Regions from separate parts of the Marinactinospora endophytica genome, predicted to be linked through region 2. Evidence: predicted binding sites of a transcription regulator. Region 2 holds the regulator's gene; each other region holds the start of a gene.
What was found. The regulator HrcA, encoded in region 2, represses chaperone genes, less so after heat shock. The targets are predictions, from matches to a motif close to TTGGCACTCTCNNNNNGAGAGTGCCAA.

Region 1 (6,096 bases), on a different contig from region 2:
CTTCAGCGGCTCCTCGACGGCGCGGCGCACGATGTCGGCGCCGATGGCCTCGTCGCCCTCGAGCTCGAGCTTCTCGAAGGCCGGGACCGAGGCCTGGAGCAGCGCGACACCACCACCGGGGAGGATGCCCTCCTCGACGGCCGCCTTCGCGTTGCGGACGGCGTCCTCGATGCGGTGCTTGCGCTCCTTGAGCTCGACCTCGGTGGCGGCACCGGCCTTGATGACCGCGACACCGCCGGCCAGGCGGGCCAGGCGCTCCTGGAGCTTCTCACGGTCGTAGTCGGAGTCGGTACGCTCGATCTCGGAACGGATCTCGTTGACCCGGCCGGCGATCGAGGCGGCGTCACCGGCACCGTCGACGATGGTGGTCTCGTCCTTGGTGACGACGACCTTGCGGGCGCGGCCGAGCAGCTCGAGCTCGGTGTTCTCGAGCTTGAGGCCGACCTCCTCGGTGATGACCTGGCCGCCGGTCAGCACGGCGATGTCGCCGAGCTGGGCCTTGCGGCGGTCACCGAAGCCGGGGGCCTTGACCGCGACGGACTTGAAGGTGCCGCGGATCTTGTTGACGACGAGGGTCTGCAGGGCGCCGCCCTCGACGTCCTCGGCGATGACGACGAGCGGACGGCCGGCCTGGAGGACCTTCTCGACGACCGGCAGGAACTCGTTGTTGTTGGAGATCTTCTGGTTCGCGATGAGGATGTAGGGCTCCTCGAGAACCGTCTCCATGCGCTCCAGGTCGGTGGCGAAGTAGGGCGAGATGTAGCCCTTGTCGAAGCGCATGCCCTCGGCCAGCTCGAGCTCCAGACCGAAGGTCTGGCCCTCCTCGACCGTGATGACGCCTTCCTTGCCGACCTTGTCCATGGCCTCGGCGATGATCTCGCCGATCTGGGTGTCGCCGGCGGAGATGGAGGCCGTGGAGGCGATCTGCTCCTTGGTCTCGATGTCCTTGGAGAGGTTCGCCAGCTCCTCGCTGATGCGGGCGACGGCGGCGTCGATACCGCGCTTCAGACCGATCGGGTTGGCACCCGCGGCGACGTTGCGCAGGCCCTCGCGCACCAGCGCCTGGGCGAGGACGGTGGCGGTGGTGGTGCCGTCACCAGCGACGTCGTCGGTCTTCTTCGCGACCTCCTTGACCAGCTCGGCCCCGATCTTCTCCCACGGGTCCTCGAGCTCGATCTCCTTGGCGATGGAGACACCGTCGTTGGTGATGGTCGGCGCGCCCCACTTCTTCTCAAGGACGACGTTGCGGCCCTTGGGGCCGAGCGTGACCTTGACGGCGTCAGCGAGCTGGTTCATGCCGCGCTCGAGGCCGCGCCGGGCCTCCTCGTCAAACGCGATCAGTTTGGCTGCCATAAGAGTTCTTGTCCTCCCGAGACCGGGCTGGTACGCATTGGAACGAGCCGACGCCCGCGACGGACGGCCACCGTCCCACCGACAACCCGTCTGCCGGGGGATGCGGCCTCGTCGCCTCGATCCAGGATTAGCACTCGATGTCTCAGAGTGCTAACGGTCCCATTTTTAGCACTCACCACCGGCGAGTGCAAACGCCTTCGCCAAGAATTCGCCCCCCTCTTACCAGCAGGTCAGGGGAGGAAACGGAACCGGCCCGCCCCGCCGGACGGGCGGGAACGGGCCGGGAACGGACAGGCGACGCTCAGCAGCCGCCGGCCACCGCGGGGATGACCGACACCTGGCTGCCCGCGGGCGTGGCGGTGTCGAGCCCTTCGGCGAACCGGACGTCCTCGTCACCCACGTAGACGTTGACGAAGCGGCGGATCTTGCCCTGGTCGTCGAGAATGCGCGCCCGGATGCCGGGGTGGTTCGCCTCAAGGTCGTCGAGGACCTCCCTGAGGGTGCTCCCCTCGGCGGTGACCTCGGCCGCGTCCTTGGTGTAGGTGCGCAGGATGGTGGGCACGCGAACGCTGACGCTCATCTTCGGGATGTACTCCTCGTGCTGGCCGGAGCGATCCGGCGGTCTGGGTGGGACGGCGGACGGACCCGGCCTACAGCAGGCCGGCCTCCTTGAACGCGCGCAGGGAGGGCGGGATGGTGGCGGTGACGCCGGTGCCGCTCACCGCGTTGAGCGTCTTGAGGCCGTCACCGGTGTTGAGGACGACGGTCTCGGCGTCGGGGTCGATGTCCCCTTGGGCGACCAGCTTGCGCAGCACACCGGTGGTGACCCCGCCGGCGGTCTCGGCGAAGACGCCCTCGGTGCGGGCGAGCAGGCGGATCGAGTCGACGATCTCGTCGTCGTCGACGTGCGCCACCGCGCCGCCCGTACGCCGGCAGATGTCCAGCACGTAGGGGCCGTCCGCCGGGTTGCCGATGGCCAGGGACTTGGCGATGGTGTCGGGCTTGACCGGCTGGATGACGTCGTGGCCGTCCTCCCAGGCCCGCGCCACCGGTGAGCAGCCCGTGGCCTGCGCCCCGAACACCTTGTAGGGCCTGTCCTCGACCAGGCCGAGCGCGATCAGCTCCCGGAAGCCCTTGTCGATCTTGGTGAGCTGGGAGCCCGAGGCGATCGGGACGACGATCTGGTCGGGAAGCCGCCAGCCGAGCTGCTCGGCGATCTCGTAGGCCAGCGTCTTGGAGCCCTCGCCGTAGTAGGGCCGCAGGTTGACGTTGACGAAACCCCAGTCCTCACCCGCCGGGTCGCCGATGAGCTCGGAGCAGAAGCGGTTGACGTCGTCGTAGTTGCCGTCGATGGCGACGACCCGGCCACCGTAGACGGCGGCCATGACGACCTTGGCCTCTTCGAGGCCGGCCGGGATGAACACGCACGAACGGAACCCGGCGCGGGCCGCCGCCGCCCCCACCGCGCCGGCCAGGTTGCCGGTGGAGGAGCAGGACAGCGTCGTGAACCCGAAGTTGCGCGCCGCCTCGACGGCCATGGCGACGACGCGGTCCTTGAAGGAGTGGGTGGGGTTGGCCGAGTCGTCCTTGACGTGCAGCGAGCGCAGCCCGAGTTCGGCGGCGAGGCGGTCGGCGCGCACCAGCGGGGTCAGGCCCGGGTTCATGTTCGGGAGTTCGCGGACGTTGGCCGGGACCGGCAGCAGGCCCGCGTAGCGCCAGATGTTGTTGGGGCCGCGCTCGATGGACTCGCGGGTGATGTCGCCGAACTCGTAGGCCACCTCAAGAGGGCCGAAACAGAACTCGCAGGCGAAGCGCGGGCCGAGGTCGTAGCGCTCACCGCACTCGCGGCAGGAGAGCGCGACGGCGGGGCCGAAGGCGGCGGAGGTGGGCGTGCTGGGTTCCGTGGCGGTTACCGCCATGCGAGGCGTCTCCCCTCATCTTTACCCGTGGACCACTTTGGTCCCGGGCCGGAGTTGGCACCTGTCCCGGCCGCCTCGCACCTGACGAGCAACGTGTACCGAGATGGTTGCCGGGGCTTCGTAGGGCCGGTCCCTCCACCCCTCTGGATGAGCAATATGAAGTTGTCGGGAAAAGCGGATTCCTGAATCCGTTGGTCACTGTAACCGACCGCCTCGCGGTTTTTCCAGCCGGGTCCGGGAGTTCCCCCGGCCCCCGAAACCGGAGGTGATCAACCGCCCCGGCGGGGCAGCAGATGGTAGGGGGGCCACCCCACGTCCTGGCGGTGGGGCGAGCGGGGACGTGTTTGCGCCGCATCCGTCCGGGTGAGACTCACCACGTCACTACCGCATACCCCGCTCTGTCCCACTGCCCGATCCATGTAGTTAAGTAGGGGTTCCTTGCAATTCACGGGAGAGGTGGACGATCAGGTGGACAAGGCGCAGATCCTCGTCGCTTCCAACCGGGGTCCGGTTTCCTTCTCGGTCGACGATGACGGTTCCCTGAGGTTCCGTCGTGGCGGCGGTGGTCTCGTCTCCGGGCTGAGCTCGGTCGCCGGGGACGCCGACACCCTGTGGGTGTGCGCCGCGCTCTCCGACGCCGACCGCAAGGCGGTCTCGGAGTCTCCCGAGGGCCGCATCGACCAGGCCGGCTTCGATCTCGGCGGTGCCCGGGTGCGGATGATCGACATCCCGGCCGCCACGTTCGCCAACGCCTACAACTCGGTCGCCAACTCGACGCTGTGGTTCGTCCACCACATGCTCTACGACACCCCGAACAAGCCGCTGTTCGACGCCGGTTTCCGCACCGAGTGGGACGACTACCGCGCCTACAACGCGGCGTTCGCCGAGGCGCTGGTCACCGGCGCCGCCGACGGCGCCAAGGTCGCGGTCCAGGACTACCATCTGGCGCTCGTCCCCAGGATGATGCGCGGCCGCCGCCCCGACCTGCGTATCGCGCACTTCTCCCACACCCCCTGGGCCCCGCCCGAGTACTTCCGGATGCTGCCGGCCGACATCGGCCGGGAGCTCCTGGAGGGCATGCTGGGCGCCGACCACGTCGGTTTCCTCAGCCGGCGCTGGGCCGACGCCTTCCTGCGCTGCTGTGAGACGTTCCTGCGCGCCGACGTCAACTGGGACAACCGGACCGTGGACTGCGGTGGGCGGATCGTCCGGGTGGGCGTGCACGGGCTGGGCGCCGACGCCGAGGGGCTGCGCGCCCGGGCCGCGGCCGAGGACGTCGCCGAACGCCGCGCCGCCCTGCGGGAGATGGTCGGCGACCGCCGGCTGATCCTGCGCGTCGACCGCACGGAACTGTCCAAGAACATCGTCCGCGGCCTGGCCGCCTACCGTGAGCTGCTGGTGAAGCGGCCCGAGTGGCGCGAGCGCGTCACCCACCTCGCCTTCGCCTACCCCAGCCGGGGCGACGTCCCGGAGTACCGGGCCTACACCGAGAGCGTGCGCCGCCTCGCCGAGGAGATCAACGCGGAGTTCGGCACCGACGACTGGACGCCGGTCGTCTTGGAGGTCAACGACGACTACGCGCGTTCGCTGGCCTCCTACCAGATCGCCGACGTGCTGCTGGTCAACCCCATCCGCGACGGCATGAACCTGGTCGCCAAGGAGGGGCCGGTGCTGTCGCAGGAGGGCTGCGCGCTGGTGCTGTCCACGGAGGCCGGAGCGGCCGACGACCTGGGCCGTGACGCGATCCTGGTCAACCCCTACGACGTCAGCGAGACCGCCGAGGCGCTGCACACCGCGCTGTCGATGCCCGACGCCGAGCGCCGTGAGCGCTGCACCCGCCTGGCCGAGGCGGCCGTCGCGCTGCCGCCGCAGCGCTGGTTCGCCGACCAGCTGCGCGCCCTGGTCTGAGAACACGACGCGACGGCGGACGCCCGCGGCGGGACCTCCCGCCGCGGGCGTCCGCCGTCGCGTTCGGGCGCCTCTCCTCCCCTCTGCCCTGAGCAGATCTCCGCAGGGCAGAAACGCTCGCCGGCGCCTTCCCCCAAGGCGCAGCCTGGAGGGGACCGGCCGGGAGCGGGCGAACGCGCCCGCCCACCGCGGCCGCGAGAAGGAGGAGATCATGCTCGTGACACCCCCACGGCTCGCCGCGTCGGAGATCGGCGCGGCACCGTTCGACGACCACGTCGCCACCCGGCTCCTCCACGGCCGGATGGTGGTCCTGGGCACCCAGGTGGACGAGGCGAGCGCCAATCGCGTCTGCGCCCAGCTGCTGCTGCTCGCCGAGGAGGACCCACGGCGGGACATCGTCCTGTGCGTCAACAGTCCCGGCGGCTCGGTCCACGCCGGGATGGCCGTCTACGACACGATGCGCTTCATCCCCAACGACGTCGTGACGCTCGGGATGGGCATCGCCGCCAGCATGGGGCAGTTCCTGCTGTGCGCGGGAACGCCGGGCAAGCGCTACGCCCTGCCCCACACTCGCGTGATGATGCACCAGCCCTCCGGCGGGCTGGGCGGCACCGCCGCCGACATCGCCGTCCAGGCCGAGAACCTCGCGCACACCAAGTCGACGATGCAGCGGCTCATCGCCGAGCACACCGGTCAACCGCTCGAACGGGTCGTGGCGGACCAGCGCCGCGACCGGTGGTTCACCGCCGAGGAGGCCAGGGACTACGGGTTCGTCGACCAGGTCGTGCGCAGCGCCGCGGAGCTGGGCGGCGACGCGGCCCGCCGGTTCGGGTTCAGCGCGGACGGGCGGGGGGCGCGGGCGTGAGCGGGCGTTACACCGTGCCGATGGTGGTCGAACGCACCCCGTCGGGGGAGC
Region 2 (6,096 bases):
TCCGCCCACGGACTCCGCGACAGACCCGGGAACTGAGCGAGAAGAAGGCATGCCCTTTCGTAAACCCCGCGACAAGGGCGCGCGTCCCAATGACGTGACTGAGACCATGGTGGCGGGCGCGCCCGCGGCGACGGTAGCGGTCGAGTGGGACGCCGACCAGGCGGTGACGCAGCTCTACAGTGCTCACTACCGGCCGTTGGTCCGGCTCGCGACGCTTCTCGTCCGCGACTTCGCGACCGCCGAGGAAGTGGTACAGGACGCCTTCGTCGCCATGCACGGCGCCTGGAGGCGCCTACGAGACCCCAACAAGGCCCTGTCCTACCTGAGGCAGTCGGTGGTGAACCGGGCCCGTTCGGTGCTGCGCCACCGCGCCGTCGTCGAGAAGCACGCCCCCAAGGGGCTTCCCGACGCCCCCAGCGCCGAGCACGGCGCCCTGGGCGAGCTCGAACGAGCCGAGGTCGTCGCCGCGCTGCGCAGGCTCCCCACCCGACAACGTGAGGCCATCGTCCTGCGGTACTACGGAGACCTCTCCGAGGCACAGATCGCCGATGCCATGGGAATCAGCCGTGGCGCGGTCAAGAGCCACACGGCGCGCGGAATCGCCGCGCTCCGATCGGTCCTGGAGCGGACGACATGACCGACCCCTTTGACGATGGATTCGAGCAGCGGCTGCGCGAGGCGCTGCGTGCGGAGGCCGACTCCGTACGCCCCTCCCCCGAGGCCCTCGACCTGATCCGCACGCGCACCGCCCAACGCCGTCTCTCCCCCTGGGCCGCGCTGACCTGGCTGCGCCCGGCGGCGGCCGTCGCGGCCGCGGCGCTCATCGGCGGATCGGTGCTGCTCGGTACCCCCCAGATCCGCGACCAGGTCTTCTCGGGGGGCTGGGACTCCGCCTCGGACTCCCGTGGGACCCCCCATGACGGCCAGGGGCTCAGCGACACCACGAGCGGGACCCCCTCGGTCCCTCCCGACGGCCCCACCCCCGGTACCGAACCCGTCGCTCCCCGGCCCCCCGCTCCCTCGCCGTCCCCGAGCGGTCCCGATGGCGACACCGACCACAGGGACCCGTCCGTCCCGTGCGATTCCGAGGACGAGGCGCCCACCGCCACCGCCCGTGAGGGCGAGTCCAAGCGTCAGTCCTGCCCGGCCTCGGACGACCCCTCCCCGACTCCCGCCCCCACCGCCCCCGCGCCCGCTCCCGAGCCGGAACCCGATCCGGGCGGCGAGGATCCCGGCGAGGGCGGGGCCTCTCCTCCTCCGGAGACACCCGAGCCCTCGGCTCCCGCGGTCCCTCTCCCTCCCTCGCCCGCCGGCTCCGCGCTCGAGTAGCCCGGTCCGGCTCTTCGCGTTGTGACCCCGCCCGTCCCCGGGCGGGGCCATGCTCCGTCCGGGTCTACCAGCGTCCGCAACGCGCCTGAAGCACCGCCAAGGCCGCCACACCCGCGGTGGAGGTGCGCAGCACGGTGCGGCCGAGCAGTGCCGGCACCGCTCCGGCCTGTGTGAACGCCGCCAGCTCCGGGTCGCTGATCCCTCCTTCGGGCCCCACGACCACGACGATCCCGCCGGCTGGATCGGTGGGGAGGGCAAGCGCGGCCAGGCGTTCCTCGGCCTCTTCGTGCAGCACCACGCCCAGTGCCGCCGAGGACAGCAGGGCGACGACGTCACGGGTCGAGGCGAGCCCGGCCACCTCGGGGACCCATGCCCGGCGCGCCTGCTTGGCCGCCTCCCGCGCGGTCGCCCGCCACTTGTTCAGGGACTTCTCGGCGCGTTCGGCCTTCCACCGGGTGACGCAGCGTTGCGCGGCCCACGGCACGATGGCGTCCACCCCCGCCTCGGTCATGACCTCCACCGCGAGTTCGCCACGGTCCCCCTTGGGCAACGCCTGCACCACGGTGATCCGCGGCGTGGGCGACGGTTCGTGGACACGGTCGCGGACTTCGAGGGTCACCCTGTCCTTGCCGACCGCGCCGACCACGCACCGCGCCCGCGTCCCCGCGCCGTCGACCACGTGCACGGCCTCGCCGGCCACCAGCCGGCGCACGGTCGCCGCGTGCCTGCCCTCCGGCCCCGAAAGCACGACGGTGTCGTGGGCGAGCCCTCCCGGTTCGGTCAGGAAAACCGGAGCTGTCACAGGTCCCCTCTCAAGAAGAACGGCCGGACCCCGAGCCTGGTACCGGCCCCGGGTCCGGCCATCGGCCGGCCGGCTCAGCGTGTGTTGAAGGCGCCACGCAACCGGGAGAAGATGCCTCCCTGTCCCGGGCTGAACTTGCCCGGCGGGTGGTCCTCGCCCCGCAGCTCGGCGAACTTGCGCAGCAGGTTCTCCTGCTCCTCGTCGAGCTTGCTCGGCGTCTCGACGGTGACGTGGATCATCAGGTCGCCCCGCCCCGGACCGTTGAGGTGCCGGCTGCCCCGCCCGTCGAGCGTGATGATCTGGCCGGAGTTGGTCCCCGGGCGCAGGTCGATCGTCTCGTTTCCGTCGAGTGTCTCGATGGTGAGCGAGGCCCCCAGCGCGGCGGCCGTCATCGGCACGGTCACCGTGCAGTGGAGGTCGTCTCCGCGCCGCTCGAAGATCGGGTGCGGCCGCTGCACGATCTCCAGGAAGATATCGCCGCGCGGACCGCCGTTGGGGCCGATCTCGCCCTCGCCGGCGAGCTGGATCTGGGTGCCGTCCTCGACACCGGCCGGAATCTGCACCGTGCGGGTGACCTTCTCCCGCACCCGCCCCTCGCCCGCGCAGTCGGGGCAGGGGTTGCGGATGACGGTGCCCTGACCGGAGCACTGCGGACACGGCCGCGTCGTCATGACCTGACCCAGGAACGAGCGCGTGACCTGGGAGACCTCACCGCGTCCGGCGCACATGTCGCAGGTCTCGCGGTGGCTCCCCTTGGCCGTGCCCTCGCCCTGGCAGGTACCGCACAGGACCGCGGTGGGGAAGGTGATGTCCTTGGTGACACCGAACGCGGTCTCGGCGAGATCCAGTTCGACCCGGACCTTGATGCTGCGGCCCCGGCGGGCGCGCTCGCGCGCGGCCCGGCCGGCCGTCTGGCCGCCGCCGAAGAAGGCGTTCATGATGTCGTCGAAGGGGAACCCCGCCCCGCCGAATCCGCCGGCTCCGGCGCCGCCGCCGGGCGCGAAGGGGTCCGCCCCCATGTCGAACATCCGGCGCTTCTCGGGGTCGGAGAGGACCTCGTAGGCCTGGGTGACCTCTTTGAAGCGTTCCTGGGTGAGAGGGTCGGGGTTGACGTCGGGGTGCAGTTCCCGCGCGAGCCTTCGGTACGCCTTCTTGATTTCGTCCTTGGTGGCCTCGCGGCGCACCCCGAGGATCTCGTAGTAGTCTCTGGCCACTTACTGCCCCGCCAAGATCTGACCGACGTATCTTGCCACTGCGCGTACCGCTCCCATCGTTCCGGGGTAATCCATTCGGGTCGGGCCCACCACACCGAGCTTTGCCAGTGACTGATCTCCAATGCCGTAGCCCGCGGTCACGATCGAGGTGGTCTGCAGCCCCTCGTGGGAGTTCTCCGCGCCGATCCGGACCGACAGCATGGACGGATCACCCGCCTCACCGAGCAAACGGATGAGGACGACGTTTTCTTCCAGTGCTTCCAGCACGTCGCGCAGCCCGGCGGAGAAGCCCATCCCGGCGAGGTTGGCGGTGCCGCCGAGGACGACCCGCTCCTCGTGCCGCTCGACGAGACTCTCCAGCAGGACCGACAGGACCGAGGCCGCCAACGGCCGCTCCTCGGCGGGCAGCCGGGCCGGCAGGTCGGAGACCGCTGAGGGCACCTCGTTGAGCCACTTGCCCGCCACCGCCTGGTTGAGCGCGGCCCGCAGGTCGCCGACGGAGGCCTCGGTGACGCGGTCGAGGCCGTCGATGACCTTCTGCTCCACCCGCCCGGTGTCGGTGATGAGAACCATCATCACGCGGTGGGGGCTGAGCGGGACGAGTTCGACGTGCTGCACCGCCGAGCGGGTCAGCGAAGGGTATTGCACGATCGCGACCTGGCGCGTGAGCTGCGCCAGGAGGCGGACCGTGCGGGCGATGATCTCGTCGAGGTCGACGGCGCCGGACAGGAACGTCTCGATCGCGCGCCGCTCGGCCTGCGACAGGGGCTTGACCGTGGACAGGCGGTCGACGAACAGACGGTACCCCTTGTCGGTGGGGACCCGGCCGGCACTGGTGTGCGGCTGGGTGATGTACCCCTCCTCCTCCAGGGCCACCATGTCGTTGCGGATCGTCGCGGGTGAGACCCCCAGGCTGTGCCGGTCGGCGAGCGCCTTCGATCCCACCGGCTCGTTCGTCGACACGTAGTCCTCGACGATGGCACGTAGCACCGCGAGCTTTCGATCGTCGAGCACGCGCTCACCTCCTGGCACTCCGTGGTCCTAAGTGCTAATTCTATGCCGTTCCGCCAAGTCGCTCCCCTCCACGTGATCGCGTCGGGGTGGCGCACCCCGCCGGCCGCGATCCTGACGTCGGCCGGTCCGCTCCCGCCCCGGCCAGGACGCGCCGGCGTCGTCGAACGGTTTCCTACCCATGTGGCGGGGGAGCGCGCACGGGTCCCGGCCGCGTCGACACGCCGTCGGCTCTGTCCGGGCCAGCGTCGAGGCCACCACTACAATGCGGGCCCGTGCCCACTTACTCCGGCAGACCAGGCAGAAGGTACGGCGGTGACGTCCTCACCGGCGACTGGCGTCGCCCGCGCCGGGGCCGGATCCGCGAGGTCCCGGCCGAGCCGGGGCTCGTCGTGGAATCCGCGGACGAGGGTTTCTGCGGTGCCGTGGTGGCGTGGGACAAGCAGACGGTCACGCTTGAGGACCGGCACGGACGCCGCCGCGTCTTCGACCTCGCCCCCGCCGCGTTCCTCATCGACGGGGAGCCGGTGACCGTGGTCCGCCCCCTCCCCTCGTCCTCCTCGGCTCCGGCGCGCAGCGCCTCGGGGTCGATCGCGGTCCCCGGCCTGCGCGCGCGGACCGCCCGGGAGAGCCGCATCTACGTCGAAGGCGTCCACGACGCCGAGCTGGTGGAGCGTGTCTGGGGACACGACCTGCGGGTGGAGGGGGTGGTCGTGGAACGCCTGGAGGGCGTCGACCACCTGCCGGAGGTCGTCGAACGGTTCGCCCCCGGCCCCCACCGCCGGCTCGGGGTGCTCGTCGACCACCTTGTGCCCGGGTCCAAGGAGAGCCGGATCGCTCGGCTCCTCACCTCGCCGCACGTGCTCGTCGTCGGCCACCCCTTCGTCGACGTGTGGCAGGCGGTCAAGCCGTCGGTTCTCGGCATCCCCGCCTGGCCCGAGGTGCCGCGCGGCCGCCCCTGGAAGGAGGGCGTCCTGAGCGCGCTGGGCTGGCGGGAGGAGCCGGGCGAGGCGTGGCGGCGGATCCTGGGGTCGGTCCGCTCCTACGCCGATCTGGAACCGGGGCTTCTCGGCAGGGTCGAGGAACTCATCGACTTCGTCACCGCTCCCCAGGAGGGGAGCAACTAGGCTCGTCCCAGCACGCGCAGCGACCTCCTCCGGCGCCCCACGGGGCCCGGCTCACCGATCGGCCATCGCAACCGGCACAGCCAAGGGACACCATGAGCGAGACACCGCCCAACCAGCCGCACCCCCAGGACCCTGCGGGCGGGCAGCCCGCCCACGGCCGGCCCGCCGGCGACCCTCCCGCTCCGGCGTCCCCGGAACACCCCTGGCCGGGAACCCCCGCCGGTGGGCAGCCCGGCCATGCCGGCCCCTCCCACGCCCCGCCCACGGGGGGACAGCCCGGTCACGCCCACCCCTCGGGGAACCAGCCGGCCTACCGGCAGCCGTCGGGAGGACAGCCCGCCTACCAGCAGCCATCCGGAGGACAGCCCGCCTACCAGCAGCCATCCGGAGGACAGCCCGCCTACCAGCAGCCGCCCAGCGGACAGCCGGCCTACCAGCAGCCGCCCCAGGGGCCTCCCGGGTACGGACGGCCCGGCCATGCCCCCCACCCCCCGCAAGGGGCACAGCCCGGTTACGCCCAGCCCACCGGGAACCAGCCCGCCTGCCAGCAGCCGGGATACGCGCAGCCGCCCGGCCCCCAGGGCCAGCCCCCCTACGGCGGCCCGTCCGGCTA
Region 3 (6,096 bases), on a different contig from region 2:
GCCGTTTCACGCCCGACGTTACGCACCCACGGCGCCGACGTGACAAGCGGCGGTCGGCCGCGCGGCACCGCGCCTCGTCACACGGCGGGCAGCCGCAGCGCCTCCACCTCTTCGCCAGCGGGAAGCTCGGTGACGTCCTCGGGGATCACCACGAGCGCGTTCGCCTCGGCCAGCGCGGACAGTTGGTGCGACCCCTGGCGCAGCGCCGGAGCCGCGGTGTAGCCGTCGGCGTCGTACTCCACCACGGCCCTGAGATAGGAGCGGCGCCCCCGGGGCGAGGTGACCGGCTCGGCCAGCCTGGCCCGCACCGACGGCAACGGCTCGGGCGGCAGGCCGCGCAGCCGGAACAGGGCCGGGCGCACGAAGAGGTGGAAGGAGACGAAGGAGCTGACCGGGTTGCCCGGCAGTGTCAGGATCGGGGTGGCCGGGGAGCCGACGGTACCGAACCCCTGGGGCTTGCCCGGCTGGACGGCGACCTGTTCGAAACGCACCGTGCCCAGCCGCGACAGCACCTCCTTGACGACGTCGTAGGCGCCCATGCTGACCCCGCCCGTGGTGACGATGACGTCGGCCCGGGGCACCACGTCGTCGAGCGTGGCGAGCACCGTCTCGGGCCGGTCCCCGATGAACCCGTGGCGGTAGGCGTCACAGCCGGCGTCCCGCGCCGCCGCGGTGAGCATGAAACTGTTGGACTCCCAGATCTGGCCCGGACCGATCGGCTCGCCCGGCTCCACCAGCTCCTCGCCCGTGGACAGCACGACGACGCGCGGGCGGGGACGGACCCGGACCGACCTGCGTCCGACCGCCGCGAGCACGGCCAGCTCCGCCGCCCCCACCCTGGCCCCCTCGCGCAGCACCGTGGTGCCCTTCTCCACGTCCTCCCCGGCCCTGCGCACGGCGTTTCCCGGACGGACGGAGTGGTGGATCACCGCGCGGGCGACACCCCCGTCGGTCCACTCGACCGGCACCACCGCGTCGGCCCCCGTCGGCATCGGCGCCCCGGTCATGATCCGGGCGCACGTCCCCGGCGGGATCGCCCCCGAGGAGGCGTCCCCCGCGGGGATGTCGGCGACGACCGGAAGCGTCACGGGCGCCCCGGGCACGGCGGCGGCCACGTCCGCCGCGCGCACGGCGTAACCGTCCATCGAGGAGTTGTCGAACTGGGGCAGCGCCACCGGCGAGGCGACGGTCTCGGCGAGCACACCTCCGTGCGCCCGGAGCAGGTCGAGCTCGATCGGGTCGATCGGGCCCACCACGTCGAGAATGTCGGCGACGTGCTGTTCGACGGATTTCATCCCGCTCCTCACACCCGTTGTCATGGGCACGCCGGACGTCACTCCTGCGTGCCCGTCCCGCGCTCCGCCACGAACTTGCGCAGCCAGGGAAGGAACTCCTCGGCGAGGTCGGGACGGTCGCAGGCGAACTCCACCACAGTGCGAAGGTAGTCGACCTTGTTCCCGGTGTCGTAGCGCTGGCCGCGGAACAGCACCCCGTGCACCGGGCCGCCGTCGGCGGGCTTGCGGTGGGCCAGCTCGCGCAGCGCGTCGGTGAGCTGGATCTCCCCACCGCGGCCGGGCGGGGTCTCGCGCAGCACGTCGAACACCGCGGGGTCACAGATGTAGCGACCGATGATGGCCCAGCGGCTCGGGGCCTGGTCCGCCGGGGGCTTCTCCACGAGGTCGGTCACGGTGACGACGTCGTCCTCGTCGGTGGCCTCGATCGCGGCGCAGCCGTACAGCGACACCTGTTCGGGCTCGACCTCCATGAGCGCGACGACGCTGCCGCCGTAGGTCTCGCGCACCTCGATCATGCGCTGGAGCAGATGGTCGCTGTCACCGATGAGGTCGTCACCGAGCAGGACGGCGAACGGCTCGTCGCCGACGTGGGCCGAGGCACACAGCACCGCGTGCCCGAGACCGCGTGGCTCTCCCTGACGCACGTAGTGGACCTGCGCCAGTTCGCTGGACTCCCGGATCGAGTGGAGCCGCTGTGTGTCGCTCTTGGCCCGCAGCGCCTCCTCGAGTTCGTAGGCGCGGTCGAAGTGGTCCTCGATCGACCGCTTGCTACGACCGGTGATCATCAGGACATCGTCCAGTCCCGCCGCGACCGCCTCTTCCACCACGTACTGGATGGCCGGTTTGTCGACGATCGGCAACATCTCTTTGGGCGTCGCCTTGGTCGCGGGCAGGAAGCGAGTGCCCAGGCCCGCGGCGGGCACCACGGCTTTGCTGACGGAGGCGACGGCGCGTTGGGAATCAGCCATGCCGGAACTTTAGGCCAACGGATGGACCCGATCCCCGGCAACGCGCGCGGAGAAGGCCCACCGCTTGGGGAAAACCGCCGATCGGCGGGCGGGGGCGCGCCGACTGTTCACCCTCTTTTCCGCGATTCCTCACCCCCGACGCCCCCTATGGTCTCCAGCGGGGACCTGGGAGACTGCCCCGCATGGACGGCACTGGCACGAAACCGGAGCTGCGCAGGCGGATCCTCGCCGCCCGCGCGGCCATGTCCGAGGCCGAACGCGACCGCGCGGCCTCGGCCATCCGCGACGCGGTTCTCGGGCTTCCCGGGATCACCATGGGCGGAACGGTCGCCGCCTACTACTCGGTGGGCTCGGAACCCGGCACCCGCAAACTGGTCGCGGCCCTGTGGCGGCACGGGGTCTACGTCCTGCTGCCGATCTTCCTGCCCGACGGCGGGCTGGACTGGGCCGTCTACGAGGGCCCTGACAGTCTCTCCCCCGCCGCATACGGGTTGCTGGAGCCCACCGGGCCGCGCTACGGGGCCGACGCGCTACGGCGCGTCTCGACCGTCATCTGCCCGGCCCTCGCCGTCGACCGGCGCGGCGTCCGCCTGGGGCGGGGCGCGGGCTGCTACGACCGCGCGCTGTCGCTGGTAGGGCCCAACACGACCACGCTGGCCGTGACATACGACACCGAACTGCTCGGCGAGCTCCCCGCCGAAGAGCACGACCGCGCCGTCAAAGGGGTGGTGACGCCCGGGAGCGGGGTGATCCGCCTTCCCGCCGACGGCGGGGACGCCCGGGGATGACCCGCCCCACCGGGCGTCCCGTGGAACACCTCCCCCGCCGTCCGCGTTACACCGGCGGGCAGCAGTTCACGACGGCGCCCCGCCCCCGATGTCGCGTTCCCGCTGTCCGAGCGCGTACTATTTAGCAGTCGTCGGGCGAGAGTGCCAGCAAGGAGGATCCGTGCCTACGTACCAGTACGCATGCACCGAGTGCGGCGCCGAGATGGAGGTCGTGCAGAGCTTCAGCGATGACGCCCTGACCGTGTGCCCCGAATGCCAGGGCAAGCTCCGCAAGGTCTACTCCGCCGTGGGGATCGTGTTCAAGGGGTCCGGCTTCTACCGCACCGACAGCGGTTCCAGCTCCAACAGCTCCGCCCTGACCGGTTCCTCCTCGAAGAGCCCGGAGTCCTCCGGCGCCTCTTCCGGCGGCTCCGACTCCTCCTCGTCCGCCAAGGGGGCGAGCGCGGACTCCGCGGCGTCGTCGACGAAGGTCGCCTGAGCCCCTCCCCGTGTGGCGCGCGGGCGTCGCGGCCGTGGCCGCGCGCCCTCTCCTCCCGGAGACCTCCCGCGGCGCCGGAGGCCGCGCCGATTCCCGGCGACCTGGCGCGGGCCCCGGCCGGCCGGGGCCACCACGCTCTGCTCGATCCACATCGGACCGGGGCCGTCCCACGCGGGGCGGCCCCGGTCGTGGTGTCACCACCCTGTGGACGACGCCGACACCGCCCGGCCCGCCGCGCCTAACGTGCGGGCATGGACATCCTCGCCCCCCGCCGCGGGTTGCGCCGCGGCCCCGCCCGCACCGCCCTGCTCCCCGTCCGCTGGCGCCGCGCCCTCGGCGCCGGCTGCGCCGCGCTGGCCCTGACCTCCGCCGTCTTCCTCCTGCGCCCCTCCGCCCCGCCCTCCGTCGACGTCGTGGTGGCGGCACGCGACCTCACCGCCCGGTCCCCCCTGGGGCCCGGCGACACCGAGGTCCGCGCCATCCCCCGCTCCGCCCTCCCCGACGGCGCGTTGGACGCCGACACCCGCCTTGACGGCACCGCGCTTCGCGGACCGTTGAACCGCGGCGAGATCATCACGTCGGCCCGCGTCGCCGACCCGCCGGCGCGCGGGTACGGCGACGGGCTGGTCGCCGCCCCCGTCCGGATCGCCGATTCCGGCTACGTCTCGCTGCTGCGCCCCGGCAGCCGTGTCGACGTGCTGGCCGCGCGGGGCGATCCGCTCGGCACCGGTCCGGGCGGGCCCGGGCCCCCGGCCGAATCCGTCGTGACCGACCGTCCGGTCCTCGCCATCCCCTCGGAGGGGTCCGTCGACGAGCCCGGCGCGCTCCTCCTCGTCGCCGTCACCCCCGGCGAGGCCGCGCTCCTCGCCGCCCGATCCGCTACGGATCGACTGTCCGTCACCATCCGGGGCTGAACGTTAACCTGGCGTGGTGGGCGCGAGCCTCCTCTCGCCGCGCCACCGGCGGCGGCACCCGCCGACCCACCTCCCTGATCTCCCGGTGCCCGTGTGGAGACACCTGACGTTTCTTGGGGAACGGCACATGATGAACGGTTTCAAGAAGTTCCTGCTCCAGGGCAACCTGGTCCAGCTCGCGGTGGCGGTCGTCATCGGCGCCGTGTTCTCGAATCTGATCACGGCCTTCACCGAAGGGTTCATCACCCCGCTGCTCGGCATTTTCGGGGGCGTGCCGAAGTTCGGCGACCTCTACTTCACCATCAACGGGAGCAGGTTCCTCTACGGTGCGTTCATCGACGCCCTCATCGCCTTCCTGATCACCGCGACGGTCCTGTACTTCCTCATCGTGCTGCCCATGACGCGCCTGCTGGAGCGGTTCGTCAAGGCCGAGGAGGCCACCACCCGCCCCTGCCCCCAGTGCCTGAGCGAGATCGACATGCGGGCCACGCGCTGCGCCCACTGCACCTCCGAGGTCGTCCCCGAGAAGGTCTGAGAACGGCGACGGGCGGCTTGGGACGGGTCTCCCCGTCCCAAACCGTCCGTCGGCGGACCGGGCTCAGCTGCCGCCGGAGGCGGTGTGCTCCCAGTGCCACGGTTCGAAGGGACTGGAGTAGGCCCACTGCGGATGGAACCAGTTGTACTCGCGCGAGTTGGCCTCCAACCAGTTGAACTCGGGCGACCCCTGGGTCTGCACCCCGCCGCACAGGTCCACGGCGAGTCCCAGACCGTGGTTGCTGGTGCCGGGCACCGCCGCGTAGCCGGGGGGCTGCTCGGCGTAGACCCGTTGCTGGTTGGCCAGGTCCCGGTAGGAGCTGGTGATGCACAGTTCCTTGCCGAAGTGCTCGGTGAACGCCTCGTTCAGCCTGAGCAGGTCGACCGCGGCGTCGGCCCGCAGGAAGTGACCCGACTGGTGCAGCTCGCACAGCGAGCCCTGGGGCAGCAGCCCGTTGGGGTAGCCGGCGGCCGCGGTGCCCGCCGAGGCGTCGCACTCGATCCCCGCCATGTAGGCGTCCACGGACAGGCCGCGGTTCTCCAGCTCCTGCATGAGCCGGTCGGTGCTCTCCTCGGACTGGGCGCGCAGCGCGTCCAGGTCGTCGGCCAGTTCGACCCGCTCCAGCTGTGTCTCGGACTGGAGTTCCTGGGCGGCGCTGGTCAACTCGATCTGCCTGTCCCGCAGGTCGTTGGCCTCGGAGAGGACCGCCTCCTGGTTCTCCGAGAGCTTGAGGACGTGCGCCTCGGCCTGGAGGTCGCTGTCGATCGACCCCGAGGTCATCAACCCGAGGACGCCGACGTCGGGCTGCTGGTACAGGGTGCTGGCGAGCTGGGCGAGGGGTTCGCGCATCTCCGACAGACGCACCTCCGTCTGCTGGAGCTCGTGCAGCGTCTGGACCAGTTCCTCCTGGGCGGCCTCCAGGGCCTCTTCCCGCTGGGTGTAGTCCTCGGTGGCCTGTTCCAGTTCCTCCCTGGCCTGATCGGCCTGTTCCTTCAGGGAGTCGAGGTCCTCGTCGGCGGCGGCCTGCGACAGCGCGGACGCCGTGATCACCTGGCCGGTGGGGGCCAGGAAGAGCGTCAGCACGAGGGTGCAGGCGACGCCGAGTAGGGACCTCGACC

Region 1: a site for HrcA is predicted at 1,519-1,545, ahead of groL (chaperonin GroEL). Genes of this name have one in related genera too.
Region 3: a site for HrcA is predicted at 3,173-3,199, ahead of ACYVHU_RS06720 (FmdB family zinc ribbon protein). Genes of this name have one in related genera too.

What each region holds. Positions count from the first base shown of each region.
Region 1 is NZ_BAAGVM010000002.1:357,686-363,781, reverse strand. It holds gene groL (chaperonin GroEL) at 1-1,353, opposite strand, end outside; gene ACYVHU_RS05570 (ubiquitin-like small modifier protein 1) at 1,655-1,933, opposite strand; gene thrC (threonine synthase) at 2,004-3,272, opposite strand; SAM riboswitch class I at 3,285-3,426, opposite strand; gene ACYVHU_RS05560 (alpha,alpha-trehalose-phosphate synthase (UDP-forming)) at 3,741-5,180, shown strand; gene ACYVHU_RS05555 (ClpP family protease) at 5,392-6,045, shown strand; gene ACYVHU_RS05550 (ATP-dependent Clp protease proteolytic subunit) at 6,042-6,096, shown strand, end outside.
Region 2 is NZ_BAAGVM010000001.1:148,886-154,981, reverse strand. It holds gene ACYVHU_RS00680 (SigE family RNA polymerase sigma factor) at 107-637, shown strand; gene ACYVHU_RS00675 (hypothetical protein) at 634-1,329, shown strand; gene ACYVHU_RS00670 (RsmE family RNA methyltransferase) at 1,394-2,131, opposite strand; gene dnaJ (molecular chaperone DnaJ) at 2,206-3,345, opposite strand; gene hrcA (heat-inducible transcriptional repressor HrcA) at 3,346-4,359, opposite strand; gene ACYVHU_RS00655 (DUF3097 domain-containing protein) at 4,632-5,483, shown strand; gene ACYVHU_RS00650 (DUF4870 domain-containing protein) at 5,576-6,096, shown strand, end outside.
Region 3 is NZ_BAAGVM010000003.1:15,434-21,529, reverse strand. It holds gene glp (molybdopterin molybdotransferase MoeA) at 78-1,295, opposite strand; gene galU (UTP--glucose-1-phosphate uridylyltransferase GalU) at 1,334-2,263, opposite strand; gene ACYVHU_RS06725 (5-formyltetrahydrofolate cyclo-ligase) at 2,446-3,051, shown strand; gene ACYVHU_RS06720 (FmdB family zinc ribbon protein) at 3,212-3,529, shown strand; gene cpaB (Flp pilus assembly protein CpaB) at 3,781-4,443, shown strand; gene mscL (large conductance mechanosensitive channel protein MscL) at 4,574-4,978, shown strand; gene ACYVHU_RS06705 (D-alanyl-D-alanine carboxypeptidase family protein) at 5,042-6,061, opposite strand.